DNA from 3 places in the Paenibacillus intestini genome. Region 3 is predicted to be linked to each of the others. Evidence: riboswitches for the same ligand, from Rfam matches in the RefSeq annotation. Region 3 holds a riboswitch; each other region holds the start of a gene.
The links. A riboswitch is a leader RNA that binds a small molecule or an ion and turns the genes downstream of it on or off. The one in region 3 is predicted to bind S-adenosylmethionine.
Positions count from the first base shown of each region.

Region 1: it holds a riboswitch for S-adenosylmethionine, as region 3 does, so the genes downstream of both, J2T16_RS19960 (methionine ABC transporter ATP-binding protein) here and metA (homoserine O-acetyltransferase MetA) in region 3, are expected to answer to the same signal.
Region 2: it holds a riboswitch for S-adenosylmethionine, as region 3 does, so the genes downstream of both, mmuP (S-methylmethionine permease) here and metA (homoserine O-acetyltransferase MetA) in region 3, are expected to answer to the same signal.

Region 1 covers NZ_JAURUN010000008.1:59,564-69,655, forward strand. Annotated here, with positions in the region: gene J2T16_RS19935 (putative polysaccharide biosynthesis protein) at 50-1,678, shown strand; gene J2T16_RS19940 (DUF2515 family protein) at 1,872-3,161, opposite strand; gene J2T16_RS19945 (thioredoxin family protein) at 3,303-3,647, shown strand; gene J2T16_RS19950 (COX15/CtaA family protein) at 4,120-5,007, shown strand; gene J2T16_RS19955 (Cthe_2314 family HEPN domain-containing protein) at 5,272-5,991, shown strand; SAM riboswitch class I at 6,163-6,302, shown strand; gene J2T16_RS19960 (methionine ABC transporter ATP-binding protein) at 6,424-7,458, shown strand; gene J2T16_RS19965 (methionine ABC transporter permease) at 7,458-8,117, shown strand; gene J2T16_RS19970 (MetQ/NlpA family ABC transporter substrate-binding protein) at 8,158-8,994, shown strand; gene J2T16_RS19975 (DUF2167 domain-containing protein) at 9,070-9,930, opposite strand.
Region 2 covers NZ_JAURUN010000010.1:177,813-187,904, forward strand. Annotated here, with positions in the region: gene J2T16_RS23135 (ABC transporter permease) at 1-140, shown strand, start outside; gene mmuM (homocysteine S-methyltransferase) at 274-1,350, opposite strand; gene mmuP (S-methylmethionine permease) at 1,347-2,741, opposite strand; SAM riboswitch class I at 2,834-2,935, opposite strand; gene J2T16_RS23150 (Ger(x)C family spore germination protein) at 3,073-4,275, opposite strand; gene J2T16_RS23155 (GerAB/ArcD/ProY family transporter) at 4,272-5,372, opposite strand; gene J2T16_RS23160 (spore germination protein) at 5,458-7,170, opposite strand; gene J2T16_RS23165 (methyl-accepting chemotaxis protein) at 7,403-8,323, opposite strand; gene J2T16_RS23170 (VOC family protein) at 8,625-9,068, opposite strand; gene J2T16_RS23175 (helix-turn-helix transcriptional regulator) at 9,165-10,092, shown strand, end outside.
Region 3 covers NZ_JAURUN010000002.1:912,997-923,088, forward strand. Annotated here, with positions in the region: gene J2T16_RS09150 (aldo/keto reductase) at 1-242, opposite strand, end outside; gene mqnC (cyclic dehypoxanthinyl futalosine synthase) at 518-1,654, opposite strand; gene J2T16_RS09160 (trans-sulfuration enzyme family protein) at 1,897-3,078, opposite strand; gene J2T16_RS09165 (aminotransferase class I/II-fold pyridoxal phosphate-dependent enzyme) at 3,075-4,259, opposite strand; gene metA (homoserine O-acetyltransferase MetA) at 4,284-5,201, opposite strand; SAM riboswitch class I at 5,328-5,452, opposite strand; gene J2T16_RS09175 (hypothetical protein) at 5,664-5,912, opposite strand; gene corA (magnesium/cobalt transporter CorA) at 5,911-6,846, shown strand; gene J2T16_RS09185 (HRDC domain-containing protein) at 6,956-7,957, opposite strand; gene J2T16_RS09190 (ROK family protein) at 8,137-9,024, opposite strand; gene J2T16_RS09195 (MOSC domain-containing protein) at 9,102-9,788, opposite strand; gene J2T16_RS09200 (phosphodiester glycosidase family protein) at 9,816-10,092, opposite strand, start outside.

The sequences.
Region 1 (10,092 bases), on a different contig from region 3:
AGCTAAGGTCCGGAGAGGTCCGGTGTGGGGGAAAGAAGGGGAATCCGTTTTGTCTAAGAAGGAAACATTTATTAAAGGTACGCTCATATTGGCGGCTGCCGCATTGATTGCAAGGGTACTGGGTCTGGTACAACGTGTGCCGCTGGAGCATATCCTCGGGGATATTGGTAACGCATCGTTCACGATCTCCAATACGGTGTATTTAATGCTGTTAACTGTCGCAACGGCGGGCATACCGAGTACGCTGAGTAAAATGGTCTCGGAACGCTACGCGCTCGGACGCGCGGGCGAAGCGCAGCAGATATACCGTGCAGCCTTGATCTTTGCGGCCGTGGCCGGTGTGGTCATGTCTGTTCTGTTATGGTTCGCAGCGCCATTTTATGCCACCCATATTTCCAAAGTGCCGGAATCCGTGAGTGCCATCCGGGCGCTTGCTCCGGCCCTGTTACTCTTCCCGGCGATCGCAATGATGCGTGGTTATTTCCAGGGACGCGGCAATATGACCGCAGGTGGTATCTCGCAGATCGTGGAGCAGTTTGCGCGTGTAGGTGTAGCGATTATTGTGGCCTATGTGATGTTGCAATGGAATTACGATGATCAGACGATTGCAGCCGGGGCATCCTTCGGTGGGGTGTTCGGTAGTATCGGTGCATTTGCGGTGATGCTGTACTTCACATTAAAGCTACGCAAAAGTGACCGTGCGGCACAGCTACATTATGAGCGTGCAGAGCAATTGCCGATGCGCGGAATTTACACTGATATTTTCAAACTTTCAATTCCGATTGTGTTGTCTTCACTTGCTGTTCCGGCAATCAACTTTATCGACTCTTCCCTCGTCGTTCCCCTGCTTAGTGGACGGATCGGTCTGGAAGAAGCTACAGGCGTACTGGCAATTCTGGGTGCCAAAGCCCAGAGTATAGCCGGTATTCCGCCTATTCTCGCCATAGCGCTCAGTCAGTCCCTTGTGCCTGTCATTTCGGCGGCTTTTGCCCGCAAAGATGAGCTACATCTGAAAAATCAGGTAACGCTGGCGCTACGTATTTCCATTCTGACGGGAATGCCGATTGTGATTACCCTGTGTGCAGCGGCTTATTCGGTAAACGGATTGCTCTTCACAACTCCAGATGGCACGCCGATTATTGCATTGCTTACGTTCGGCACTATTTTCCAGATTACAATGATGACAACGAACTCCATGTTGCTCGGGGTTGGGAAACCACGAATCACGATGATTAGTGTAGCGGCAGGAATTATCGTGAAGCTGATTGCGAGTCTTATCCTGGCGCCGATCTTCGGTATTTACGGGATCATCATTGCAACAGCGCTATGTTTCCTAGTCATCACATATCTGAATCTGCGTGTGTTACGTAAAATCGTTGATTTTTCAATTATGGGGGATCGCTGGATTGGATTTATCATTACGGTGCTTCTCGCGGCAGCTGTCGGTTTTGCGGCCAATTGGAGTGGAAACCAGATCTTTGGTGCGTTCCTGCCTGCACGGGTATCTTTCCTGTTAACCTGCATGGTCGTGGGTGTGCTGGTCGTTGTGGTATATCTCGTGCTGATGGTGGTTCTCCGTGTCTTGCGTAAGGACGAGCTGGCTAGTTATCCGCGAATTCTGCAAAAAATTCTCCGTCCGCTTATGCGTCTGCAACGCGGCGCCGGACAACGAGGATAAATTTAGGTAAAAAAGCGCGGTCTGCACTTGTAGCAGACCGCGCTTTTTTATTGTTATTGCATAAGAGGCTGGTTTCCGTGAAAGTGGACGTTATTCCTACTTTGGCCTTACACAGCAGAATCTGCTCGATCTGCTTTAGTGACTTTACGATCCAGTTAAAGCCGTATCGGGACACCGTTTTTTTTCCTGCCAATTAGTGAGTAAGAACTTGTACATCATGAGCGAGTGCTGTTTTTAACATGCCGTACCGATGCTCATGACTCATCTCAAACAGCCAAGGTCTGCGTGGCGCAGTCAGATATCCAAGGCAATCTCGTGTCTCCAGCCAGTCATGTCTTGTAATCGGTTCATATGGTGTGTCCTCCCACACGGCGAGCAACTCAGGAGAATATAGACGTTGACCTTCCGGCAGCCATTCCTCATTCAATAAAGCATCCGTGTACAGGGTATGGTCTGTTGGCCCTTCATGGTGCTTGGTAAACAGGCCTGGCCAATATTCGGCTCGTGAGCCACGATGAGGTATTGTTCGCGCGAAGTCCAGCACCTGCTGAAGCACTTGCTCTACACCAAATAACAGGGCATACAGCCCTTTGCCGAACTGGATACGTTCATTCAATTTGCCAAAATGCTCAATGACCCGTCCGGTAAGTCCACCTCCTTGTGCAAGAGGGAAAACGATGTGGTTCAGCCCGGCCAGATTGTGCAGATGAAAAGCAGGTTTGGAGAGTACTACTTTTTGAAAATAAGGATGTTGTACCACCCGGCTCTCGATATAGTTCTGCTCATTAATAATTAAGGCCACACTCAGTATGGAACTGCAACGTTCGAGCCAAAACCGCTCCCAGAACGGGGTCATAAAAGACGATACGTGAAAATGAGATAACAGATGGAAGCAGCTTCGTCCAAGCCGCCGACTGTGGATATACAGCTGCAATTGAGGATAGGCATCCTGAAAAATAAGGGCATTGCACCGCTCCAGCAAGCGATACATATGCTCACGATCCTTCTGATTTTGCAGATTATGCATCAGGTCACTGTGCAGGTCGGTCATATGATATCCGCCGTTGCGGGATACCATATGCGCCAGTAGCGCCCAATGTAGCTCGGGATACTGCTCGTAGCATTCCAGATAAGCGGCGGTTCGAGTCACATTACTGCGATTCTGCTGCTGCGTTAAGGTTTTGATCTCTTCGAGAATGATGCAATCCTCTTCACACACCAGCGCACGTTGTGCCTGAATGTTGCGTGCAGGAGATGGCTTGCCTGTTGTAGGGATTAACTTCTCCACCTCAGCTTGCAGAGCGGCAGCTGTATCTGCGTTCCAATTCAGGTCACGCAAAGGATGTCTAAGCCTTGCGGACGCATGCCAGGCGGCTTGTTTACCTCGCCATACTTCCAGGGCTGCTCCGGGAATGGAGCGAATGATCTGTACAATGGAGCCTGAATGCTGGTTTTCCGAAGAGTCATTTCTGGTGGAAGTCATGAATGGAACATCCTTTCATGAATATCTGTGTTTGATATGCCAGGACTTGTGGTTATTCTAAGTATGCGCTGAACATTTGACTTCCAATCACCAATTTGCTTCACTTAGAGGGAGACGAGGTACAGAAAGGGAGATGTGACAATGGAACAGATTACATCCAAGCCGGAATTTGATGTGGCGATTCAATCTCCACGTTTGACAGTGGCCGTATTTAAGGCAGACTGGTGCGGGGATTGCAAATACATCGATCCGTTTATGCCTGAGGTGGAAACGAAGTATTCACGTGACTTGACCCTGATTGAAGTGGATGTTGATCAGGTGGGTACAGTAAGTCAGGAGCAAAATATTTTGGGTATTCCAAGTTTTGTAGCTTACACAGATGGACGTGAACTGGTGCGCTACGTGAACAAGCTACGTAAGTCGAGAGAAGAGATTGAGCAGTTTTTGGATCGTGCGGTTGAGGTCTACAATACCATTCACAAGTAAGGCCTAAGTGCATCGCAGGGAATGAATGTCTTCAAGACAGGGTAGACTGTAAGATAGGTATGCAAATACAAGGCTGTCGGTTGAGCCGTCTTCAGGCTTAAGACTGCCTTGTTTTTATTTGGCTTGAGGTGAGTAGCTTAAGGCTACCGAGATGGGTAGGGGCCTACATACATAAATTCGAAATATAATGACCTGCTGGTCAAAATTTTAATAGACGTTAACATTTTGTCACAAAGCGCGGCGTCAATGATGCTTTTATCCGGTATAATGGATTTAGTTGTGAAATTAGTGTCAAAGTACAAAACAAGTGCTGTAATGAGCCTTCTTATGGAAACAACACTAGCAACAATAATGAATCGGCATTGATTATCAAGCGAAGAAACTTCTTCGCCATCTTAAACCAACAGCGGGTGAGAAAAAATTGAAGCACTTAACATTGTTTAAATGGTTAACCGTATTGACCTGTCTCGTTATGTTCCTGGCTACCTTTGGCGGCGGGATCGTGACGAAAACCGAATCGGGCCTTGGCTGCGGAACACAGTGGCCTTTATGTAACGGTAAGCTTGTACCAGCACATACTGTTGCCTCTCTGATTGAATATTCCCACCGTGCTGTCAGCGCACTGGCAGGACTACTGTCCATCGCATCTTTTGTTGCCTTCTTACGCTTTGGCAAACAGCGTCGTGATTTGCAATTGTTCTCGTTTCTAACCCTTTTATTTGTGATTATTCAGGGAATCATGGGCGCTTTCGCCGTTGTGTTCTCGCAATCTTCCGCGGTCATGGCTCTACACTTTGGGTTCGCACTCATTGCTTTTGCCAGTTCATTGATGATGGCTCTCGGGATTAGGCAAGAGGCGAGATATGGCGGTTTGGAACGTCTGAACCAGTATCCGCGCGTTAGTAAGGGATTTCGTAACCTGGTCTGGTTTTCAACCATCTATACGTACCTGGTCGTGTATACAGGCGCATTTGTAAGCCATACGAATTCGGCTGGCGGGTGTTCCGGATTCCCGCTATGTAATGGGCAGATTGTGCCTGAACTTTCTGGCGGGGTAGCTGTGGCCTTTGCCCATCGTCTGGCAGCTGTGTCACTCGTGATCGTAATCGCGATCCTAGGACATTTTGCTTACCGTAAACACCCGGACAACCGTGAATTGCGGACACTCGGTGTGTTATCCGTCGTTTTAATTCTGTTGCAAGTGGTTATCGGTATGTTCATGATGTGGACGATTAATCGCCCGGAAGTTTACATGTTTGTGGCGCTGGCACATATGCTGGATATCGCTATACTGTTCGGTATCTTGACCTATATGAGCTTCCTTGTGTACAAGCTGCACCGCCCGGTGAACCGTTTCTAAACAGCTTATGAATTTAGTGTTTAAAAAAAGTGAGTTTATTACATTGTCCTGAAGCTGCGCTGGGCCATGTTGGAAAGTCCACCATCCGGTGATGTAGATCATTGGAGAGGTGGACTTTTGTTTGATGTCGGAGGTAGCAGGGCAACCTAAATCAAGTTGTAACGATTAACCGAACGTCACATAGCGCTTTAATTCATCTTCAGCTGTTCAACAGCTGTGAAAACATATATATTTTGCATCATCAGTGGAAAGAGGAGGTCTTCTATGCTACGTACGTTACTGGGAGAAAAGCCACGAGTGAATCAAGGGAAACTGAAACAAGCCATGGATACCATGGCGTTTACACTGGAGTCTTTTGAAAAACAGATGTATGTGGATCATGATCCGAACCATGATTATCGGAAGCTGTATGTATGGACACAGGGACTAATCTCTTCGTTGGATGAACTGGAGCAGAGTTATTTTGCCGCCGCACATTTTCGTAAAAAAGTAGTTGCAGGTTCAACGCGCGATATGAGTTCTGCTGAGAAATCTGAGTATGCCCGGTACGTTTATTTTTATAAAGATGCCTTTATTCGGTGCTTCGCGATTCTGGACAAATTGGGTACGGTCTTGAATGAAGTTTTCCAACTAAATACATCCAAAACCAAAGTGCATTTCTCCTATTATACCGTTCTGAGGCAATTCGAATATTATCGGGATCATCATGAGTTGGCGCAGCAATTAATTAAGATTAAGGAAGCGTACCGAGAACCGATGAGCAGATTGCGAAAGCGACGTAATATGGAGATTCATTACATGAATTCGGAAATGCAGGATGATTTGTGGCAGTTACATCAGACGTTGCGTGGCAAAGTGAAGCTGGAGGATCTGGATCAGCATCTTCTCGAGATGCAGCAAGGTGTAGATATGGTCTGTGAAACACTGAATATGGCCTATCGATACATCAATCGAATCTGGCGTAAACAGATTTTGAAACATTAGGTATAGCAATGATTTTAAATAATACTATTTGACAAATCGGAATACTTTGATTATACTGAGTTCCAGATCGAATCTTACATGGAATCGTGTCTTCAATACAGCATTTGATGCAGTTCGGTCATTATACTTGACGAACTACATGAAACTATATAATCCTACAACTTTATATTTCTCTTATCGAGAGTGGCGGAGGGACAGGCCCGATGAAGCCCGGCAACCGATCAACGATGATGACATGAATGGTTATCCTTGTTGATGTTAGGTGCTAATTCCTACAGAATCATGTTGCACATGATTTTGGCAGATGAGAAGGTCATTTCACGTGAAGAGCCATCTTTGTATCTGCAAAGGGCTCTTTTTTTGCGTAGAACGGGGAGTTTTCCCTTCCTTCGGGTAAAGATATATGTAGGTGATGGGGAAGGAGCAGTATTAGTGATTGAATTGGTTGGATTAACCAAAACATATGGCAGACGTGCCAAAACAACGACGGCGTTGTCACACCTTGATCTGAAGATTCAGAAGGGTGAGATTTTTGGAGTTATTGGTCACTCAGGTGCAGGGAAAAGCACATTGATCCGATGTATCAATTTACTTGAGCGCCCGACAGAAGGTGAGGTTTGGGTCGATGGTATTAACCTGACTGAGCTTAGCAAAAGTGAACTACAGCAGCAAAGACGCAAGATTGGTATGATCTTTCAGCATTTTAATCTGCTGTCTTCTGCAACGGTATACGACAATGTGGCTTTCCCTTTAAAACTGGTCAACACACCTAAGGATGCGATTGATCGCAAGGTGAAGGAAATGCTCGCTCTGGTTGGTCTGGAGCAGCATAGCAGCAAATATCCGGCACAGCTGTCTGGCGGACAGAAGCAACGGGTAGGGATAGCGAGAGCTCTGGCAAGTGACCCGAGTGTACTTCTTTGTGATGAGGCAACTTCGGCACTTGATCCGCAAACAACAAATTCGATTCTGAAGTTATTGCTGGATATTAATGAAAAGTATAATCTGACCATTGTGCTGATTACACACGAGATGCATGTCATCCAGAACATTTGCGACCGGGTAGCCGTTATCCATCAAGGTGGCATCGTGGAGCAAGGCCCAGTGACGGAAGTGTTCCTGAAACCGCAACATGCGATCACGCGGGATTTTGTCTCACGTGACAGCGAAGGTGGACTGGCACTGGAGGAAACGGTTATGGCAAATGCAGGGACGGAGTTGCCAGCAGGTGTTTCTTCCAAGTTAGTGAAGGTTTCATTTCTTGGAGATAAAACCTATGAGGCGATTCTGTCGAGAACAGTTCGTAAAACAGGTGTGGATTTCGCTATTCTGCAAGGTACAATCTCTACAATCAAGCAGGTTCCTTACGGTCAACTGACGGTACGTTTTGAAGGTGACTCCGCTGCGATTGAACAGACCTTGTCTGAACTAACTGCAGAAGGACTTGATGTGGAGGTGCTCCGATAATGGATTTTTCCAAAGTACGCTGGGAAGAGGTCGGTACGGCCTCCATTGAAACATTGCAGATTCTTGCTGTATCCGGTTTGTTTACTGTTCTCTTGGGTTTGCCCCTTGGTGTCATTCTGTTTATGACAGGCCGTTCGGCTTCACCTAGTTCAAAGCTAACCTACATCATATTATCTGTTATTGTTAATATTTTACGTTCGGTACCTTTCATCATATTAATTGTTGCTCTTATTCCGTTTACGCGTACGCTGGTGGGCACCGCTACAGGTGTGCTTGGTGTCATTCCACCGCTGGTTATCTCGGCTGCTCCGTATTTTGCACGTCTGGTGGAGAATACTTTACGTGAAGTGGACCGCGGTGTCATTGAAGCAGCTCAGGCAATGGGGGCATCTACAGCTCAGATCGTCAGACGGGTGTTGTTACCTGAGGCTTTACCTGGCTTGCTTGCCGGAATTACAATTACCATCGTTACGTTGGTGTCCTATACGGCCATGGCGGGTATGGTCGGCGGTGGAGGTCTGGGTACACTGGCCATTAACTATGGATACTATCGATATCAGAATGAGATCATGATTATTTCTGTTGTATCCATGATTATACTGGTTCAGCTCTTACAGATGATTGGCGATCGTCTGGTCATTTATTTCACCCGGAAATAACAGATAGATTGAAAAATAAAAATGCGAAGGGGTTTTACAGATGAAAAAATGGTCTATTATTTTACTCAGCTTGATGATGATTGCCGTGCTCGCAGCTTGCGGCAACAACAAGAAATCCGACAGTGGTGCGGATAACGCAGCAGGTGCTCCGCGTACCGTTGAATTGAAAGTCGGTGCTTCGCCTACACCACATGCTGAAATTCTGGAAAGCATCAAACCTGAACTTGAAGCACAAGGCATTCGTTTACAAGTGGTGACGTTTAACGACTATGTGCAACCTAACCAACAGCTGGCAGATAAGAAACTGGACGCAAACTTTTTCCAGCATCAGCCTTATCTTGATACAGAGAACAAAGAGCGCGGATTCAACCTTGTTGCTGTGACTCCAGTCCATGTTGAGCCTTTCGGTGGTTACTCCAAAAAGATTAAATCCCTGGATGAACTGAAAGATGGCGCTAAAGTGGCTATTCCAAACGACCCATCGAATGGTGGACGTGCACTCTTGTTGCTTGCGAAAAAAGGTCTGATCACCCTCAAAGATGATACAAACATCGCATCCACTAAACAGGACATTACCGCGAATCCGAAAAACCTGGAAATCATCGAACTGGATGCAGCCATGATGCCTCGTCAGCTGGATGAAGCCGATCTGGTATTTATCAATGCCAACTATGCACTGGAAGCAAACCTCAATCCATCTAAAGATGCATTGTTGATCGAAGATCTGCAAGGCAACCCATATGCTAACATTCTCGTGTCCCGTGAAGATAACAAAGATGCGGATGCTATCAAAAAACTGGCAGAAGCTCTCCACTCCGAAACGGTGAAAAAATTCATCAAAGAACGTTACCAAGGTGCAGTTGAACCTGCATTTTAAGTTGTTAAAGCGAGCGCATGATCTTAAATAGCTGAAAGCCCCGCACGATCTCTTAAAGAGGCCTGCGGGGCTTTACTATTTCTGAGTTCTGGGCTTCCGCCGAAGTTTTATGAAGATGAATGCAGCAACACACGCAGTAACAATGAAGATCATGCCTTTTTTGATTAGAGTCTGCCGTTCCTCTTTCTTGGTAGCGGCTATGCCATCACCGCCCGGAATAAGATGCATGAGACCAAGCTCTGATTTTTTATCAAGGGAAGCATTATATTCCTGGTATGTATGACCGTTTTTGATTTTAATATTTTGGAGTACCATTTCTTCAAACTGTTTTCGACTTTCTTCAAAATAATAACTTGGAGTTACAAGTATGACGCTAATATACCCTTCACGTGTTAACAAGTTTACTTTATAATATACGACTCCTCCCTGTAGAGGATCTCGCAAACCTATGGAATAGCGTAATTGATGTTTACTTTCTTCATACACAGGCTCAACATCCCAACGTAGCACGGAGGATTGATTTTCTGAGCTCGCTTTCTCATGCTGTCCTTCAGGACTCTGCTTGTAACTTTCCAGGAGTTCATCGGCATCTAATTCATTTTTGTCATGATCGTCGACATTTCCTATGTCGTGGTATTCAAAAATGACGTTCCAATACAACTGCATGTTCATGTTATAAAGAGAGCCAATTTCAGTACCGTTCGGAGGAGGAGGATTTTCTTTCATAAACCTCTTGGTATTTTCTTTATCAAAAAAAACGAGATTTTCCGGTACGTTTACTGAAGCTATATCCTCCAAAGATACTGTTGTAGGGCCACTCTGCCATTCAAATCCATCGGCTGAACCAAAATTTTCTGCAGCAACTTTCATGGTTGAAAATGGAAGCGAGGTAAGGAGAAGCAAGGTGAAGACGAAGGGGATACATAACTTTTTCATTTCATTAATCCTTTCAGACGATGTAAGCAGCAATTTACAACTTAGTATTTCATGCCGTTATTATCATAAGGCACAATGACCTACTGAGATTATCATAGCAATTGAATTTAGATCAAGGCATTTCTGGATATGAAGGTATATTTGCACAGTAAATCAACTGGA
Region 2 (10,092 bases), on a different contig from region 3:
TCGTACACCTTCCCTTGGTTCTGAATGGATGGGGCATTCTGCTATTCGCCTGTTTGAGTATATTGGCAGCAGCAATCGGATGCTGGCTGGCATCCCGGGAAATTCGCAAGGCATCACCACGTATGTTAGTTATTGAATAACCTAAAAAAAATCTGAAAAGAGCCCTTACCTATTAAAAAAAGGTAAGGGCTGTTGGAGATTATATAAGTTTTTTAGGTTTATATATATTTTTATGTTCTTATTCAGGTTTGTTCTATAAAAAAATTCGGTCTACTAACTACGCCACTTCTTTGCCAGCTCGCTGATCTGATGCGGTGTTGTCCGGCAGCATCCACCAATAATCTGAGCACCAGCGGCAACCCATTGTTCTGATGCGTCCTTCATGCTTCCGCAGGAACCTTGGCCACTCCATGTTTTGGTCTCGGCATCGTAGGTTTCACCTGAATTCGGGTACACGATGATTGGTTTATCGCAAGCTTGGCGCAGGATACCAATGGCTTCCGTGACCACTTCCATTGGAGCGCAATTCAGGCCGATTGCCGCAATCTGCCGTTCAGAGCCAAATGTCTGTGCGCATACCTCAAGCGATGTTCCCTCGCTGATGCTTGTCCCATCTTTTAATGAAAAAGAAAGCCACGCATAAGCCTCTGGAAACTCCTTAAGCAATTCTACAAGAACACGAGCCTCCTGCAACGAAGGAATCGTCTCGAAGGCCAGAATGTCAGCTCCTGCTTCAATTAGCGCAGCCATGCGAGGTCGGTGAAATGCAGCCAGTGTCTCATCTGATACACCGTAATGTCCCACATATTCCGAACCATCTGCCAGATAGGCACCGTATGGGCCGACAGAGCCAGCAACGACAGGTCGCGGACGACGCAACTTCTCGCCACTAGTGTGTTCACCAGTACGATATTCACTCTGCTCGTTCCCCACGTTCTCGGCTCGTCCCGAAGAAATGTCAACAAGCTGTCCTGTTGAACCTTCAGCTACTGTGGCTCCCTGCACTTCTGCCCATACATCATCTCTGGCCTTCGCCGCCAGTTCCACTGTTTTTCGAATCAGATCCAGGGCAGCCTCTTCTCCGATTCCACGCTTGCGGAAACCCTCCACTGTTGCCTGATAACTGGAGGTAATTGCACAATCTGCCCCTGCTCGGAAATAATCAGCATGCACGTTCACGATAACATCCGGGTTCTCCAGCAACACACGTGCAGACCAGAGCGGGTCATCCAGATCACAGCCATGCTGTTCCAGTTCCGTCGCCAGTGCTCCATCCAGAATCATAATTCGATACTCGTCCAGAATACGTTGAACCACATTTATATCATTCGTTTGCTCACGTTGAGTCATGAAGTCAGCCCTCTTTTCTTCTTCGTACGATCCGTCCAATAATACACGATATAACACAAAATAATGAATGGAATACCACAGTATAAAGCAATCCGCTGTGTTGGGTCAAAAGCGATACCTATGCAGGATGCGAGGCACAATACAAATGAAACGATAGGCACAAATGGATACAGCGGCGTTCGGTAAACCAGGTCTTTCACGTCATGTCCTTCCCGCAGATACTGTCTACGGAACATGTATTGAGACACGCTGATGCTCATCCAGACAACTACCACAGCAAGACCCGAGATGGATACAAGTGTAATATAGACCGTCCCGGGTGCAATGATGCTGGACAGTAAAGCCAGTGCACCACCGGCCATACTAAGCACAAGTGCATTGAACGGCACACCGCGTTTGGTCAACTGGGCAAACCATGGAGAGATGGTTTTTTTATCCGCCAATGACCAGAGCATCCGTGATGAAGCATATAACCCCGAATTCGCTGCGGATAGAATCGCCGTTAAAATAACAAAGTTCATGATGTCGGCTGCATATGGAACACCGATCCGCTCCATGACAGCAACGAACGGACTCTCCAGCACGCTCGCATCTGACATCGGAAGCAATGCTGACAGAATAACAATCGTGCCAATAAAGAAAATAATCAAACGCCACAGCGTGGTGTGAATGGCCTTCGGAATGGTTTTTTCCGGATTTTCCGTTTCGCCTGCGGCAATACCAATCAGTTCCGTACCCGAAAAGGCAAAATTGACCGCCAGCATCGTCATCAGAATCGCAGTTGCCCCGTATGGGAACCACCCAGACGCTGTAATGTTGGAAAAGAACGGAGCCGGTTCAGCATTTGCCATCGGAATAATACCAAACATGGCAGCACCACCAAGAATAATAAAGATGACAATCGTCATCACTTTCACCAAGGAGAACCAAAATTCTGATTCGGCAAAAAGTTTTACCGTGAACGCATTAAACAGGAAGATCATCACGGCAAACAACGCACTCCAGATCCAGACGTTCACAGACGGAAACCAGCGTTGCATAAGCAGTCCTGCGGCTGTAAATTCTGATCCGAGCGCTACGGTCCAAGTAAGCCAGTACAGCCAGGCCACCGTGTATCCTGTCGCTGGTCCAATGTATTTAGCCGCATAACTATGGAATGCACCCGTCTCCGGCATATGCACAGACAGTTCGCCAAGACAGAGCATCACCAGGTACACCACCAAAGCACCGATCAAATAGGACAAAATCGTACCGAGCGGTCCGGCTTGTTGAATGGTATACCCTGAGCTAAGGAACAGTCCTGTTCCTATGACGCCACCAAGAGAGAGCATAACTACATGCCTCGTTTGCATTTTTCGCTGAAATTGGCCTTTATCGTTACTATTCTCCATATAACCTGCTCCCTGCTTCTTCATCCAGAACAAACAAAAAAGACCCACTCTTTCCTGAAGAGTGCGCCGTAACTGACAAATAAAAACAAACGCTCCTATCTATCAGGCTTTCACCCGCTGGAATTAGCACAGTATCCTTCAGATCTGTTGCTGAGGTTTCTAAGGGCCAGTCCCTCCACCTCTCTGGATAAGAAAATGATTTTGTATAACTATATCGACTGCTGCCTGATGTGTCAACATTTAAATAAACACGATAACCGACCCAAGCAGAGCTTTCCATATTCTTGTGCTGAAATTAACACATAAAGTTTTTGCGAACGGGAGTATAGAGCTACTCTGTAGAGGAACCCGGATTTATAATACTCGTTTTAATCTCATAGGTAATAGGTACTGTCGCAAACACTTCATCCCAGTTATCTTTTACCTTTTTCCACGTTTTTGGATAATGGATGCGAATGCTGTCCCGAAAACCGGCAACGTCAGCTTTATACGTATGCTGGAGTTTATAGAGCATTTGATCGATCTGTTGATCTACGATTTTGGCAAAATCCTTCTCCAGTTCCTTCAGATAGGCTCCCTTCTCTTCTTTTTCAGGGGAACGCCAATCCTCCATTAGCCAGCCTTCGGACTCTGCCTTGACGTGAAATGAGATGTCCCCTCGAACTACCTTCGGAATGATTTTTGTGGTCTTTTTCTTAATTTCATAGAGGACAGTGAAGCCTTCTTTACTGTATGTTTTAATGACCCCGCCCGCCTTTTCCTTGGGCTTAATCCAAGATAATGCTTCCAGGTCGGTTTGGCTAAGCTCCCCGATATATTTCGTTGTTTTCGCTTTAAAGATGCTGCCTCCTGAAAATTTATCCTCGCCATCTGCATTCAACACATTTTGAAGCAAAAAGCTGGATCCAGACTGCATCTCCGCATCCAGTTTGGCTAGCGAAACCGGCTCCAGTATCTTATTGGAGATGTACGAATTATTTGTGATACCCGTAAGATAAAAGGCTGGAATCCGGGAAGGATCTCTCGAAGTGAGTACATCCAGCGCACGGTGATGGCTAATCAGCACAAGGCAATTGGGGCGAATATCGTTATCCCGCAGCACAAAATCAAGCAACTGTTGTAGTCCATACTTTTTAGCAATATCTTTGGAAATCACGATAACTTTCAGATGATGTCCAATGAGCGGACGATCTCGGCGTAAGGAAAACTGACGAAATATTTGAAGCAACGAATCCCCGGTAAGTTGTTCATTGGAGTAGGATGATTTTCCAGAAGAAGGTGACCCTCCCTCATCGCTCTGCTGACCACTCGATTTCCCTGGAGCAATCTGAACGGTTGCGGTGACATTATCTTCTTTGGGATAGCCCCCTCTCTGGGCTGCTATTTTTTTCTCAAACTCGGTTTCCTTGCCAACATCAATGCCGAGACCAACATACAGGCTCAAATCCTCAATTTCCCGGCTGCTCCAGCACCCGGAGATCAGACCGAGAATCAGTAACGCAGAGATGATACGCATCCACCGGATTGGAATCATGCATGCTTACCTCCCTTTTTTCGAATAATGCTCAGCAGTAACAATACCAAAGGCATGATGGCAAACAAAACGACAGATGCATTGCCCAGCATGTCACCTAGTGCAAATGTTTCATATACATTTTTGGGAACCATGGCTGCCAAATAGATAAACGGTAGAAGACAGTACATAATGGTCCGCATCTTTTTAGCTTTAAACAGATCACGAATCCCCACAGAAGCGCAATAATGGGTGATGGCAAATGTAGAAAAAATCTGCAAAATCCAGATGACCAGCAATAATGATTCGAAGCGCTCAAAGATCAAACCCTGAATCTCAAAACTTCGAACCAGATCCAGCGTTGGCCAGGTTCTCGTTTTAATTCCATCGAGCGATAAACTGCCAACGACCATAACGACCGTGATCAAATAAATCGATGTAGATATGCCCAGCCCCCAAGTCATGGCCTTATTGCTTTTCTTCGGATTTTGCATATATGCCGTAATGACCAGCATCACTTCATAACCTGTATATGAGAGCAAGGAAGGTTTCAACCCTTTAACAACAGGCATGATGCCCTCTCCAAGTACAGGTCTGAGATTACCGATCTCGAACAACTGATTACTAAGCAAAATTTCCATCACAAATATGACCAAGGTAATCGGCAAAATGATCTCAAACACACGCACGATGACTGGAAGTCCGCCAGAGATCAGATAGATTCCAATCCACATAAACACCATCACAATGGCCCAAGTAGGGGTACGTTCGAGCAGATACATTCCGGTAACGTCAGCCATCACCCGAATTTCGAAGGCGGCAATCACCATAAAATAAAGAATGTTCGCAAAGCCCAGTATGTAAGCAATCGGGCGCCCCGTAATTTCCCGAGTGAATTGGAAAACGGTCTTTTCCGGGAAACGTCGGCATAAGGTCACCAGAATGATTCCCACACCCGTGATAATCAGCCCGGAGAGGAGGATAGAAATCCATACGTCAGGTGTTCCGACAGCTTTGCTGGTTGTCCTAGGCAGTGTCAATATGCCTGCACCAAGCATGTAATTGACGATAATGACCACGGCTTGTGTCGTGCTTATTTTTACTTGGGAGTCATTCACTTCTTAGCACCTCCAGACCATCTGTGGATTGTACGAAACTGGACTGCACAGAACTGCTTTGCACGAAAATCCACTTCAAACTTCATTATTTCTTCCGATCATCATCGGTCGGATTCATCATGGCAGGGCGTCTTCTCATCATGTTAAGCGGAGCGCGGATGACAAAATCCTTCCAATCACTCAAATGATACGGAACCGCTGGCGCGATGTAAGGCACTCCGAAGCTGGATAGTCGAGCCAGATGTGTGCACATCAGCAAGAAGAACATGACCACACCATACAATCCCATCACCGCGGCACTAAACATGGCGGCAAAACGGAGCAAACGGAGCGTTAATCCCGCACTATACACTGGAATGGTGAAGGACGAAATCGCTGTGACCGCTACAACAATAACTAGAAATTGGCTTATAATACCTGCCTGTACTGCTGCCTGACCGATGATCAGACCACCAACGATTCCCATTGCAGGTCCAATAGGTTTGGGCAAACGAATCCCGGCCTCTCTTAGAATCTCAATGGACAGCTCCATAATTAAAGCCTCGATAATGGAAGGAAAGGGTACGCCCGAACGGGTTTCAATAATCGTTAATACCAGTTTCGTTGGAATCAGACCTGGATGGAACGAAATGAAAGAGATATAAAGCGCCGGAGCAAGCAAGGCTAACATAGCCGCCATAAAACGTAGAATTCGAAGGAACGTACTTGGAATCCAGCGTTCATAGTAGTCTTCAGGAGATTGAAGTAGCATGCTGAAGGTGACCGGCACAACCAGAACAAACGGAGTTCCGTCCAGCAAAATAGCTACACGCCCTTCTAGTAAAGCACCGATGACGCGGTCAGGTCTTTCCGTGTTCAGAATCTGCTGGAAAGGACTCAAGGCATCATCTTCAATCAGTTGTTCTACATAACCGGACTCCAGCATCATGTCCATATCAATACTTTTCACCCGTTTCATAACCTCGGTTACGAGTTTAGGGTCGGCAATATCCTGAATATAAGCAATAGCCAAGTCTTTTTTGATCCGGCTGCCCACTTCAAGCTTTTCGATAAACAAACTCTGATCGCTTCCATAACGTCGTAAAATGCCCGTGTTATCACTAAGCTCCTCTGTAAAACCGATACGCGGTCCGCGTAACAGACCTTCCGATAAGGGTTCATCCACCCCGCGCGTCTTTAATCTGGACGTTCCGATCAACATGGCTCCCGGCATGCCATCCACTAGCAAGGCATTTTTGCCCGTTAATACACTTTTTGCAAGCTTCTGTAGAGACTCTGTCTCCTGAACCTCGCTGACGGGAAGAATCTGAGTTTTCAGATACGTGGACAGGAAGCCTGCTTGTTCAGGATGAAGGAAGCTTTCCTGTTTGAGTTCAGGTATTCCCTTAATCATCAAAGGTTCAATTAAATATTGGTCGATCAGATCTGTATCCGTAAGCCCTTCGGTATACATGATCGCCGCTCTCGTGTTCGTTCCTCGAATGGTGAACTCTCGAATATGTACATCTGCATTTTTGCCAAACGTCTCTCGAACCGTTATCAGATCTGTCGTGTATATTCCGGTTAACTTAATGTTGGCATAGTGCCCCGTTTCTGTGCCTGGCCCGATGCCCGCTTCCGCTGGTGAAATATCTTTCGGGGAAAGAGTCATTTTATTTTTGCGAGAGAAGCTGCCCCGCTTGATTGCCGTATGGAACCAGTTGGTCGTGAAATATATCATAATCGGTACAATAAACACCATGAGTGCCTGTGCCCAGATGGTCCATTTCGGTACATAAGATAAGATCGTTGACCACACCCTCCATCCATCCTCCCTTCTCTGTAAAATCAAACCACAGGTATTCCCGGCTTATTGTGTCCTGTTTACCCATAAAAATTCCGTGATTTTGGCAGGATATGCAATAGAACACTTTCTTGCCTGATGGTTAACGACCACTTTGATTTGCGAGGAATATGATCCAAACAGCAAAAAAACGACCCTGCCATGAGCACAGAATCGTTCTGGAATTCATACCGTATTTATTTTTCGCTTACACAATTCGGGTTACATGCTGTGCCTTATCATCCAGTAAAGTGGCCGCGGCCGCGATCGTTTTGAAATCATTTAACGCAATCTCAATTCTTTCGTGACTCTGTTGCACGTAGTCCTCTACCTTTTTCGTACCATTGGTAATATTGGTAATCTCTTTGGTGATGCCTGTTACACTGTCTCGAATCTCATTAATTGAATTCTCCACCATGGCTGACAGCTTGCGCACTTCTTTCGCCACAATATCGAATCCTCGGCCGAACTCTCCTGCATGTGCAGCCTCAATCGCTGCATTGAGCGCGAGTAATTGTGTCTGAGAAGAGATTTCCCGAATCGTTCGCACCACGCCTTGAATGGAGCCAGCCTGTTCTTGCAGATGGGTTAGCGTAGATTGGTTAGCTGCAGATACTTCCGAGATGTAAGAAACGCTGGACATTAATTCATGGCTTCGGCCAATCCCTGCCCCTGCCTGCTCATTCAGCTCTTGAGATAGCGTCTTCAATTCCTGAACAACGGCTGTAATGTTATTTTGGCGATTCGTAATATCCGTAGCCATCTTGCAAACGCCAAGCACCTTCTGATTCGACGCATCAAACACGGGCATGTATGTAGCTTCGAGCCATACCGATTGGCCTTTGGCATCCATACGCTCAATCTTGTCCTGAAAGCTGTTCCCGGCCAAAATACTTCTCCAGAACTCCTCATATGCCGGACTATCTGTAAATGTTGCAAAGCATAGTTGCCGATGTTGCATTCCATACATCTCTTCCTTGGTATACCCCATTCTTGAAGCAAATACATCATTCACGTATGTAACCCTACGGTTTAAGTCGAAGCGAATAATCGCCAAACTTTTCTCCATCGCCTTGACCACTAAATCGTCCGTCACCTGATCTTGCCGCCCCGTCTCCAATAAAGACATCCAAATCCCCCACAATCCGTCCCATAGTCAATAAAGTGTTGCATTTAATTACTTCATGCCGTTCATGACAGATGTATTCATGCGATGCGTTGACTCCTAGTAATGATACCCGAATTCGGGACTTTTGGATCACTAATTTGCACGAATCCCAAAAAATATTTTTTTGTGTACATACAACCTTCATACTCTGGGTCATAATTCACGATCTGTGGGAACATAAAGCAACATAAAAAGCAAGTTATGGATAATCATAACTTGCTTTTTTCTGGAAACTTTATTCTATATAAGTTGACCTAAAAACTTAGAAATCATGTACCGTTACACATAACTGAATGACAACACCAAACGGATCACGGACAATCCCGTAGCCGGGACTAAATTCATTCCTTGCATAAGGCACAAGCACCTTCACCCCTTCATGTTGCGTCAACGCCTCGTATAGTCCATCCATTTGGCCTTGATCCTGAGATTGAATGCACAGCGATGTACTGTTTCCCAGTTCCCAAGGTCTCTCCGTATCCATCGCTTCCTCCGCAATCATGATTTTGTTCGCTCCGATCTCCAGCACCGAATGGGTGATGTACTCATCCTGACCGTCAGGATACGTGAAATCGGGACTCATCTGCTTCATTTCTTTGTAGCTTTTTCGGAATAACACTTTTGCACCCAATGTTTTTTCGTAAAATGTAACTGCTTCTGCCGCCTCTCCGTTCATCGAGAGAAAGGGGATAACTTCAACATTCATGTGGCTTGCCTCCTTCATTTGTCTGTCTTACACTTATTACTATAACGACTAAAGGTGCCAATAGATGGCACCATTGAGAAGAGGAGATGCGAACAAATGAAAAAGACTGAACGTCTACACCATATGCTTCGCTTTATTAATCATAAACAGCACTTCACGCTGCCTGACTTAATGCAAGAGTTTCAAATATCCAAACGAACCGCATTACGAGATATTGCGTCTCTGGAAGAGATGGGTGCGCCCATCTATGTGGAGTACGGACGTTATGGCGGTTACCGTCTACTTCAGCAGATGCAACTGCCTCCGATCTCTTTTAATACAGATGAGCTCTATGCCTTGTATTTCGCTATGCAGGCTCTTCGCAGCTTCACCAGTTTGCCTTTTCGAACCACATTTGAATCTGTTCATAAGAAATTTATGGCAGCATTATCAGACAGACAGCAAGAAAACATTCATAACATTCAACAGCGTGTTGCTTTTAAACATACCGAACAGATCAAAGACAGTGATCATCTGGAGCTTCTATTAAATGCCGCAGTACAGCAGATCGTTATTCAAATTACGTATCATGACAAAAACAGGAGTGCGGCGGAGCAGAGTAAAGTCACAGTTTCTATTGAGAACAAAGAGCCTACGAAAGAGAATCTGGAAGATTACCATGATCAGTCAGAAGCAGTTTCCAAAACAAAAACCAGCACCCGTATTATACAGCCCATTGCGCTATATTCCATTAAAGGGTACTGGTATTGCCAGTCATACGATCTGAAGAAAAAAGCGTACCGTGTATTTCGCTGTGATCGAATCATTTCGGCTGTATTAACGCATATCGAACCTGTCTCACACCTTGCTGAAATACAAAGTGAACATCTCCAATCCCTATGGAAACCTTCCGAACAAGCTATTTCGTTTCAATGCAGGATCAGTGAGGCGGGCATGGAGCAATTTCAGCAAAACCACTATCCCTCCATGCGCCTTGAAGAACAAGACGGATTCTATCTGCTCGTCGGAACCTATGAACCTCATG
Region 3 (10,092 bases):
GTTGATAACGTATAAGAGCTACGCGGCAAACTACGGATTGCTTCACCGAGTACCGTCTCCGCCTTGGTTAAACCGTAGTACGGCGACACGTCTATATAATTCATACCTGCATCGATCGCTGCATGAACGGTACGAATCCCTTCATCCCGGTCAATATCACGAAATACAGAGCCCAGTGATGATGCGCCAAAGCTCAAAACAGGTACGTCTAATGCTGTCTTTCCCAATTTTCTTGTTTTCATCGATTCGTTCCTCCCAGCAGGTTTGACTACACAACTGTCCCTCCATTGTATCAGTTAAAAATCTATATAACATATCGTCAAATGCGTAATATGTACTGTTTAATGATCTCGATTCCTGGATAAAAGGAGAACTGTACCTGAATCAGGTACGCACAACGAAAAGGGCCAAAGCAGGTTTAATCTACTTTGGCCCTTTTAAGCGGAACGAGTTTCTATTTACTTCACATGATGTGACATAAATTAAAAACCATATTGCTTTTCTATAAATGTAGGGATTAGTTCTGCATTACGAAATCTTTAGGCACAATGCTTTCTTCATCAAACATACGCAGAATATCATAACGGGTGTTGCGCTGTGCCGGAATATAACCAGACTCCCGAATCAGACGCAGAATGGATTCAATGTTCACTTTGTATGTTGCTCCTGCGGAGGATACAACATTCTCTTCAATCATCGTGCTGCCGAAGTCATTACAGCCGAATTCGAGTGATTTCTTACCGATTTCAGGTCCCATTGTGACCCAGGAAGATTGGATGTTTTTAATGTTATCTAACACCAGACGGCTAATCGCTACCGTTTTCAGGTACTCCTGTGGAGTCTGACGCTCCAGCTTAAGGTTCGTATTATCTGGCTGGAATGTCCACGGAATAAAAGCGAGGAAGCCTTCAGAATCATACTTATTGGCAATACACTCATCCTGCGCTTCACGTACACGCATCAGATGCAGCGCACGCTCTTCCATGGATTCACCCAGACCAATAACCATCGTAGCGGTTGTATTCATACCGATTCGGTGAGCAGTCTGCATCACATCCATCCAGTCGCGCCATGAACCTTTCAGACGGCTGATTTTGCGGCGTGTACGGTCATCAAGAATCTCGGCTCCGCCACCTGGCAAGGAGTCAAGTCCCGCATCGTGAATGGCACGCACTACCTCTTCCAGCGTAAGACCATCGGATACTTCAACCATTTTCATAATCTCGGCTGGTGAGAAAGAGTGCATCGTAATATTCGGGAAACGTTCCTTGATCGCTTTCAACAAGTCCGTATAATAGCTGAAAGGCAGATTTGGATTCGTTCCACCTTGCATCAGAATTTCGGTTCCGTTGACATCTTCAGTTTCCTTGATTTTCTGGAAAATCACTTCATCCGGAAGCACATAACCTTCTTCTGAACCAGGTCTGCGGTAAAAAGCACAAAAACGGCAGTATACGTCGCACACATTCGTGTAATTGACGTTACGCCCAATAACAAATGTTCTGTATGGTTCAGGGTGCATACGTTTCATGATTACATTGGCAGCTGCCCCGATTTTGTCCACTTCGTCTGATTCAAATAACTGAATTGTGTCTTCCAAGTCTAAACGTTCGCCCCGAAGGGCTTTATCTAAGATACGGTCTACCGTACTCATCGTAAAAAAGCCTCCCTCGTAAAGAGAAAATAATACGACGATCACTCCCGGCTTGTTAGCAAAAAGCAAGTCGTGGCTGTAACATCGCATTTCTGTACTCCACATATCGTAACACAGGTTACATGTGAAAAAAAGCACCTTATGAAAAGGTGCTTATAAAATAAGTTAAAATTTTGACATATGAAAACCGTTTGAATGCTAGCTGCATCCGATTTTAACGTGCACCTATTTAGTCGTTCAATTTATAGCGTGGCTTGCAACGCTTGCTCGAGATCAGCAATCAGATCATCAATATCCTCAAGCCCTACAGAGAAACGCAGCAACCCATCGGTAATTCCACGCTCATGTCGAACTTCCGCAGGCATAGCTGCATGAGACATCATCGTTGGGTACGAAAGAATGCTCTCCACTGCTCCCAAACTTACAGCGACAATGGGTAGTTTCACCTGATTCAGGACAGCTTTTGCACGATCACCTGAACCGACGTCAAACGATACTACGGCTCCGTAACCTGTCGACTGACGCTCATGCGCTTCACGGCCCGGATGATCCTCAAGTCCAGGGTAATACACGGCTGTTATATCCTGACGCCCTTTGAGCCATGTGGCCAGTTTTGCAGTACTCTGTTCACTGTGAGCCATCCGCGCACCCAGGGTCTTCATCCCACGCATCAGAAGCCAAGATTCCTGAGCTCCGAGAACGGTACCTAGTCCGTTTTGCAACTGTTTCAATTGTCTGCCCAGCTCGTCTGTACGCGCAACAGCCAGACCAGCCAGCACGTCACTGTGACCACCGAGAAACTTCGTAGCACTATGTACAACGATATCTACGCCGAGCTCAATAGGACGCTGATAGTACGGTGTCATAAACGTATTATCCAGAATGGTAATCAGATCATGCTCCTTGGACCAGGACGTAACTGCGGCAATATCCGTAATCTTCAAGGTCGGATTGGAAGGTGTTTCCATGTATACGGCCTTCGTGTTAGGCTTGATTGCTGCTTTGACTTGTTCAATGTCGGTCATGTCAACAAAAGTAGTCTCAATCTGCATCCGACTTAGTATCGTTGTGAGTAGACGATATGTCCCACCGTATACATCTTCCGTTACGATTATATGATCCCCTGCGGAGAACATCATGAACACACTGGAGATTGCAGACATCCCTGACGAGTATGCAAATCCGCGTACCCCGCCCTCAAGCAACGCGATGTAATCTTCCAGAGCCTGGCGAGTCGGATTACCTGAACGGCTATAATCATGTTGCGGCGGATTAAAGATATCAAAGTGATGGAACGTGGAAGCTTGATAAATCGGTACACTTGAGGCACCTGTTGTTTTATCAATTTCATCTCCAAAGTGAAGCAGCTTGGTGTCAAACTTCAGCTCCGACGTACTGGGCTTATGGTTACTCGATTCACTCATGAGGTTACGCCTCCTTCAACTTCCTGCTGTGCTGCCAGCAATGCTTCATTCAGATCCGCGATCAAATCTTCTGCATGTTCGATGCCTACCGAGAAGCGAAGCAGACGATCGTCCACACCTACAGCGTCACGAATTTCAAGCGGAATATCCGCATGGGTCTGCACCGCAGGATAGGTCATGAGTGATTCTACACCACCGAGACTTTCTGCAAATGCAATCAATTGGATATGACGCAGCAATGGCTCAACATAACGTGCATCCTTCACTTTAAACGAAAAAATGCCTGTATTGCCGGAAGACTGCTTACGCTGAACTTCATATCCAGGATGATCGGACAAACCAGGGTGGAATACTTCAGCTACAGCCGGATGTTCCAAGAGGAACTTCGCAATGGTAAGTGCGTTATATTCATGACGCTCCATGCGAAGAGCCAGTGTTTTCATCCCTTTCATCAATTGATATGAATCACTCGGTGATAACACAGCTCCAATGGAGTTATGAAGGAACGCCATCTCGGCAGACAAGGCTTCACCTTTGGTGATGATCAATCCAGCGAGCACATCATTATGTCCGCCCAGATATTTAGTCGCACTATGGATGATAATATCGGCACCAAGTTCAATCGGACGCTGGAAGAATGGAGTCAGTAGCGTATTATCTACAATGGTTAATAGATTGTGTTTTTTCGCCCAAGAAGCAACAGCTTGAATGTCCGTAATCATCATGAGCGGATTAGTTGGTGTCTCGATGAAAACAGCCTTCGTATTCGGCTGACGGATGTTCTCCAATGCTTCCAGATCGTTCGTATCTACATAACTTGCAGTTACACCGAACCGGGACAAAATCCGTTCCAACAGGCGATATGTACCGCCATACAGGTCTAGAGAAACAATCAGGTGATCCCCTTGGCCGAACATCGCAAAGATCGTTTGCAGTGCTGCCATGCCCGAGCTACAGGCAAAACCCGCATCACCGGACTCTAGAGCCGCTGCTGCTTCCTCTAATACTTTGCGCGTTGGGTTTGTTGTACGGATGTAATCAAACCCCGTGCTTTGTCCCAGCTTCGGGTGACGAAACGCAGTGGATTGATAGATCGGAAAGTTAACAGCACCTGTTACGGGTTCATTGATGGACCCAATTTGAGCTAAACGGCTTTCAATTTTCAACTTGTTATCTTCCATTACTGCATCCTCCTGTAATCTTGATTAGATTTGTGGGCCAATATCGTAAGGGGTTTCCTGATACACATAGTAATTGAGCCAGTTAGAGAATAATAAGTTAGCGTGTGCACGCCATGTAGCCGGAGGTATCCGAGAAGGATCGTCCTTTGGATAGTAGTACTTCGGCAGCGCGATGTCCAATCCCTTGGCAACATCACGGTCATATTCCCATTTCAATGAAAACGGATCATACTCGGCATGTCCTGTGGCAAAAATTTGCTTACCGTCCTTGGTGGCAACCAGGAATACCCCTGCTTCTTCGGACTCAGCCAAAATTTCGAGTTTATCATTTTTCTCAATATCCTCGCGTCGTACCTCCGTGTGACGGGAGTGTGGAACGTTGAACACTTCATCAAATCCACGCAGTATTGGAACATGAGGTTTGTTGATCGTATGCGGGAATACGCCAAAACACTTTTCATCCAGCGGAACTTTGGGTACATCAAAATGGTGGTATAGACCTGCTTGAGAAGCCCAACATATATGCATCGTCGAAGTTACATTCGTTTTGGTCCATTCAAAGATTTCCTGAATCTCTTCCCAATAATTCACGTCCTCAAAATCCATTTGCTCTACCGGTGCACCGGTAATGATCATCCCGTCAAAACGGCGATGCTGGATCTCATCAAATGTTTTATAAAAGAGATCCAGGTATTCTTGAGATGTGTTCTTGGAAGTATGGGATTTGGGGTGTACCAGCACAACATCCACTTGAATCGGTGTATTACCTACCAGACGAAGCAATTGCGTTTCCGTCGTTTCCTTCGTAGGCATCAGATTCAGTATGGCGATCCGGAGCGGACGAATATCCTGCTTGTATGCGGATGATTCGTCCATGACGAAAATATTCTCGCTCTCAAGCACTTCTTTGGCTGGTAATGTGTCTGGAATTTTAATTGGCATAGTGAGTTGACTCCTCCTTTTTCATGGGTCGCATCTGGTGCGAAAATCACGCTCTGAGAAGCTCTGCATATGACAAAGACCTCTCTCGGATTCCGAGAAAGGTCATATGTAAACAGATATGCGCCTCTCTCATCTCTCAGTTACAACAGCATCACAAGGATGCTTGGTCGCTGCAAGAATTAGCACCGTGCGTTATATCGCCGGTTGCCGGGTTTCATCGGGCTGGTCCCTCCACCTACTCTTGATAAGATTTCGCTGTATTCAATTTTAATTCAGATATATTAACTTTTACTTTAAAACATTACTGCCCTCACGTCAAGAACCAGTTGATTGGTTTTGAACCTAAACTCGGAACCGTTCATCATCCGTTGTCATACACTGCCTCAGAGCGTGAAATAGACACATTTTTGCGCTTGAAAGCACCCTAGACCAGCGGTATACTAGACAAGTGTTTATAAGCCCTTATGTGAGAGGTGACATATTAAATGGATGGCGACCCGAGGCCCAACTGGCAGTCGAATTCCGAACAACTGCATAGAGAATTGACATCAGCATGTCGGCAGCGGGACGTTTCTTCCGTTTGATTATAGATTGATGACGCAGTACAGTCCTCATAACAGGCTCCGCTGCCGACCGGCTGATCTGTTCTTTTGCGCCCATATTAACGATGAAATCCGCCAAGACGGCGGGTGCACAAGGAGTAGATAACATGAAAATCCGGTTGGTTAACAACGGTGTATTTATCCCGGTGGATGACATTCAGCAAGCGCTGACTCCACCAGCAGAAGGGTTCTACTGGATTGATGCGGACGTGGACGATTTGGCTGTACTTCAGCCGCTGTTCTCCATGCATGATCTGGCTGTTGAGGATTGCTTGAGTGATGAAGAACAGCGTCCGAAGATTGAGATTTATGAGAACCATTATTTTATCGTGATTAATAGCATTCGTTTTGATGATGAAGAGATCTTCCTGCGTGCAGTCAATCTCTTTCTCGGTAGACATTTTATCATTACGGTTACCAAACAAAAGATCAGCGAACTACGTACATTGAAGCCGATTCTCTGGGAACAGGAAATCAGCAGTCCAGATCGTCTCCTCTACTTGCTTGTTGACTTGATTGTGGACAATTACTTCACCGTTGGTGATCGAATTGAAGCGCGAATTGAGAAACTTGAGGAAGACATTCTGATGCATACCAAAAAGTCACATCTGAATGAGATTATCGGTCTGCGAAGCGAGATTTTGTGGCTGAAGAAAGTACTGGGACCTCAAAAAGAGGTCATTAATACACTCAACAAAAAAGATCTGCGTCTCATTGATGATCAGCTGCAAAAATATTTCAGCGACATTTACGAGAACGCCGTAAAAATATCGGAAACCTTTGAAACGTACCGCGATCTGATGGGCAACTTGCGAGAAGCCTATCAGTCCAGTATCGCTAACCGCGCGAATGAGATCATGCGTGTGTTTACCGCCATCACCACCGTGTTCATGCCTCTGACCGTTATCACCGGTATTTATGGAATGAACTTTGACAACATGCCCGAATTACACTGGAAATACGGGTATTATGCTGTTATCGGCCTGATGATTACACTCGGTCTGACGATGTTCTTTATTTTCCGTAAAAAAGACTGGATCTGAAACGACCGCTCTATCCGCTATATCATACCATTTAAAGAATAAGACGAAGCGCTCCTTCACAGGGACGACTTCGTCTTTTTTAATATCACCGCCTCACGGCGTATTTTAGCTAACCAACATTACGCTCTGTTTCAGTATGTCTCCGAAAACGGATGCGAATCATCCGTAACCGTTCATACACTTGCTCCAAGCTCCCTCCTTCAGGGCGCTCTCCTCCGTAAACTTTATGTAACACAGGCTTCAGAAATGTATCTCCTAACTCCTCATATGCGTTCCATACCGCCTCTTGTTCAGTCTCAGGCATAACGGCCAGTTCTACATCCAGCAATGAATCCGTGTCATACCCTTCCAGATCCAATGTTTCGAGCAGTTCGATTAATTCACGCCGTGATAGACCAGATCGATTCACGATCTCTTCTAAGGTCTGTCCCTCTTTCATGCCTTCCAGCACGTGCTTACGCGTAATGAATTTATCCAGTTCCTGCTTGTACTTCTGCTCTTTCTGCTTATATAACCAACTTTCGTACTCTTCTTCTTGCAATACGATGTACACCCAGTCTAACGGAAAAGGTCTCGATTGTTCGATTCCACTCATCATTTCAAGCCATTCCAGCCCATATTCTGCTGCTTTGCTCTCACCAACGCCCGGCAGTTGCATCAGCTCATCCATCGTATGTGGAACAAACGCACTGATCAGCCGCAACAAACGATTCGTCGCTACAAAATAAGGAGCCTTCCGATCCGAAGCCGCTTTTTGCCTGCGCCATGTGCATAAATCCTCATACAATTGTTCATTTCCGTATAATTCACTAAAACAATGCAGACGCTGGCCTGCATAACTACGTAGCTTCAGATCCTCATTTTCATTGTACAACCCATGCATCAATGGACGATACCCTTCGCTCATCTGCATGGCAAGTTGATGACGATATATGTGCATCAGCTCTTCCCACGAATGACCTTCATACCAGATCGTATCTTCCCGATCCCCTGCTTCATAACGACTCCATCCCAAGTGCCAAGTATTCTCCTCCTCGCCAATCCATAACTGGGCAATCTGTTCATGCTGATCAAACACTCTGGATAATTTGTTCATGAAAATGACTTCCATTACTTGTTCCCTCCTTTGGACGATACAGCCTGTTCGATTAACGAAGGTATTCTCTGTCTCTGTCTCCAGACAACACAAAAAAGCACCTCTCCCGCAGATCGCTGCAAGAGAGGTGCTTCCTCATTAACCGTACTATGCTGTTGCTCACATCATACCATACTGGTAAATTTCGTCAATCCCTAAATGCGTTTATTTGACAAGGCCAGTTTCGCCAGTGCCAGCGAACCACACAAGCCAGCATTATCTCCCAGACCTGGTGGAACAACATACGCATCAATTCCAGCATGAAGTGACGGATGCTGCACATAGCCTGCCAGCAATTCCTGTAGTTTGCTACGAACCATCGGGAATAGGTGCTCCTGCTTCATCACACCTCCGCCCATCACTATTTTCTGAGGCGAAAGAATCAGCACATAATTCATTAGAGCATGTGCAAGATAATGCGCTTCAATCTCCCAGGCTTTGTGATCTGCTGGCAATTCATAAGCAGGTTGTTCCCAGCGCTTGTTCAGGGCCGGCCCCGCCGCAAGCCCTTCCAGACAGTCTCCATGGTATGGGCAAAATCCTGCATATGAATCCTCGGGATGTCTCCGCACGATAATATGGCCCATCTCGGGATGAGACAGTCCGTGCACCATTTTTCCGCCAACGACAGCTCCTGCACCGATGCCTGTACCTACCGTAATATACAGACAGCTATCCAGCCCCTGCGCAGCTCCCCAAGTGGCTTCACCCAAAGCTGCTCCATTCACATCGGTGTCAAACGTCATCGGTACATCAAAGTGTTCTTTGAGTTTGCCAATCATGTTGTACTGTCCCCAATGCGGCTTCGGTGTTGTCGTAATATAACCATAGGTTGGACTTCCTTCAATGGGATCAATTGGCCCGAAAGAACCTACCCCCATTGCTTCAATACCTTTGCCCTCAAAAAAAGAGATGACCTGAGCCATCGTTTCTTCCGGCGTGGTTGTAGGGAAACTAACTCGTTCCAGGACCTCTCCGTGTTCTGTACCAAGGCCACATACAAATTTGGTTCCGCCTGCTTCAATCGCACCTAAAACTGTCATGTTGATCTCACTCCTACGTTGGTTTGTAATAGGAACACTGCCGTATCCATATAGCGGTTCGGACTATTCAGCAGGGCTCAGTTACGCTCAAGCTTGTTCAACCGTTTAAGCAATGTCTGTTTCCAACTATCCGAGAGCACAGGAATAGAGAGTAGAGCCTGCATCCCTTCCACATCCTGTTTCCCCTGATGCATGATCCGGTTAGCTTCAAGAATCGTCATGTATGAAGTATCTGTGCGAACTCTTCTGAAACGTGATGCAGGGCCAACCTCTCCCTCTTGCAATACTCGAAAATAAAAACCGGTATGCCCGCTTTCCTGAAAATATACAGGCAACTCCTTGTAATCATATCTTATCCCCAGCTTGAAACATGGTTGTCTCGGCTGACTGACTTGCACCTGCGCATCACCGAGTTCAAATACATCACCAATGCGAACCTCTTCCTCAGCGCATCCTGTAACGGTCAGATTCTCTCCGAATGCCCCCCACTCCAGCTTACGCTCCATCAGACGCTCAATCGCAGAATAGCGACTATGATCGTATACACAAACAGCTTTATCTGGACCACCGTGGTGCACCAGATCCGCTTGAGCATCCCCTGTCATTCCAGTGAATGACAGGAAAACCGGGGCGGAGACAGGATGTTTCACAATACCACTCAACACTTCATTTTTCTGGCCAGGCAATGGCTTAGGTTGCCCTATATTAATCGCCAGAACTGCCGTGCTTGCCTCTTCTGTTATCGAATCGGGTACAGGTGTCATGCCACATCATACCTCCATGATTACTTTTTATCGAACAGAACCACCAAATACTAATGTATTACTTAACAGCCGCCCTGGAGAAGTCAGCATTTTGCCACCTGCATACATCCCAGAGGATGCACCGCCATCCAAGTTCATCGCCTGTTTAGCTCCCAGCTTTTGCATCACAGCTGCCCATTCTTTTATTGTAGCACCAGAAACGGTAGCAAGCATCACCGAACCGTCGGCCATAATCGCAATTCCGCTTCTCGCTCCGGATGCATTCAGAATTTTGGGATCTTTGAACCCCTCACTTGCCGGATTT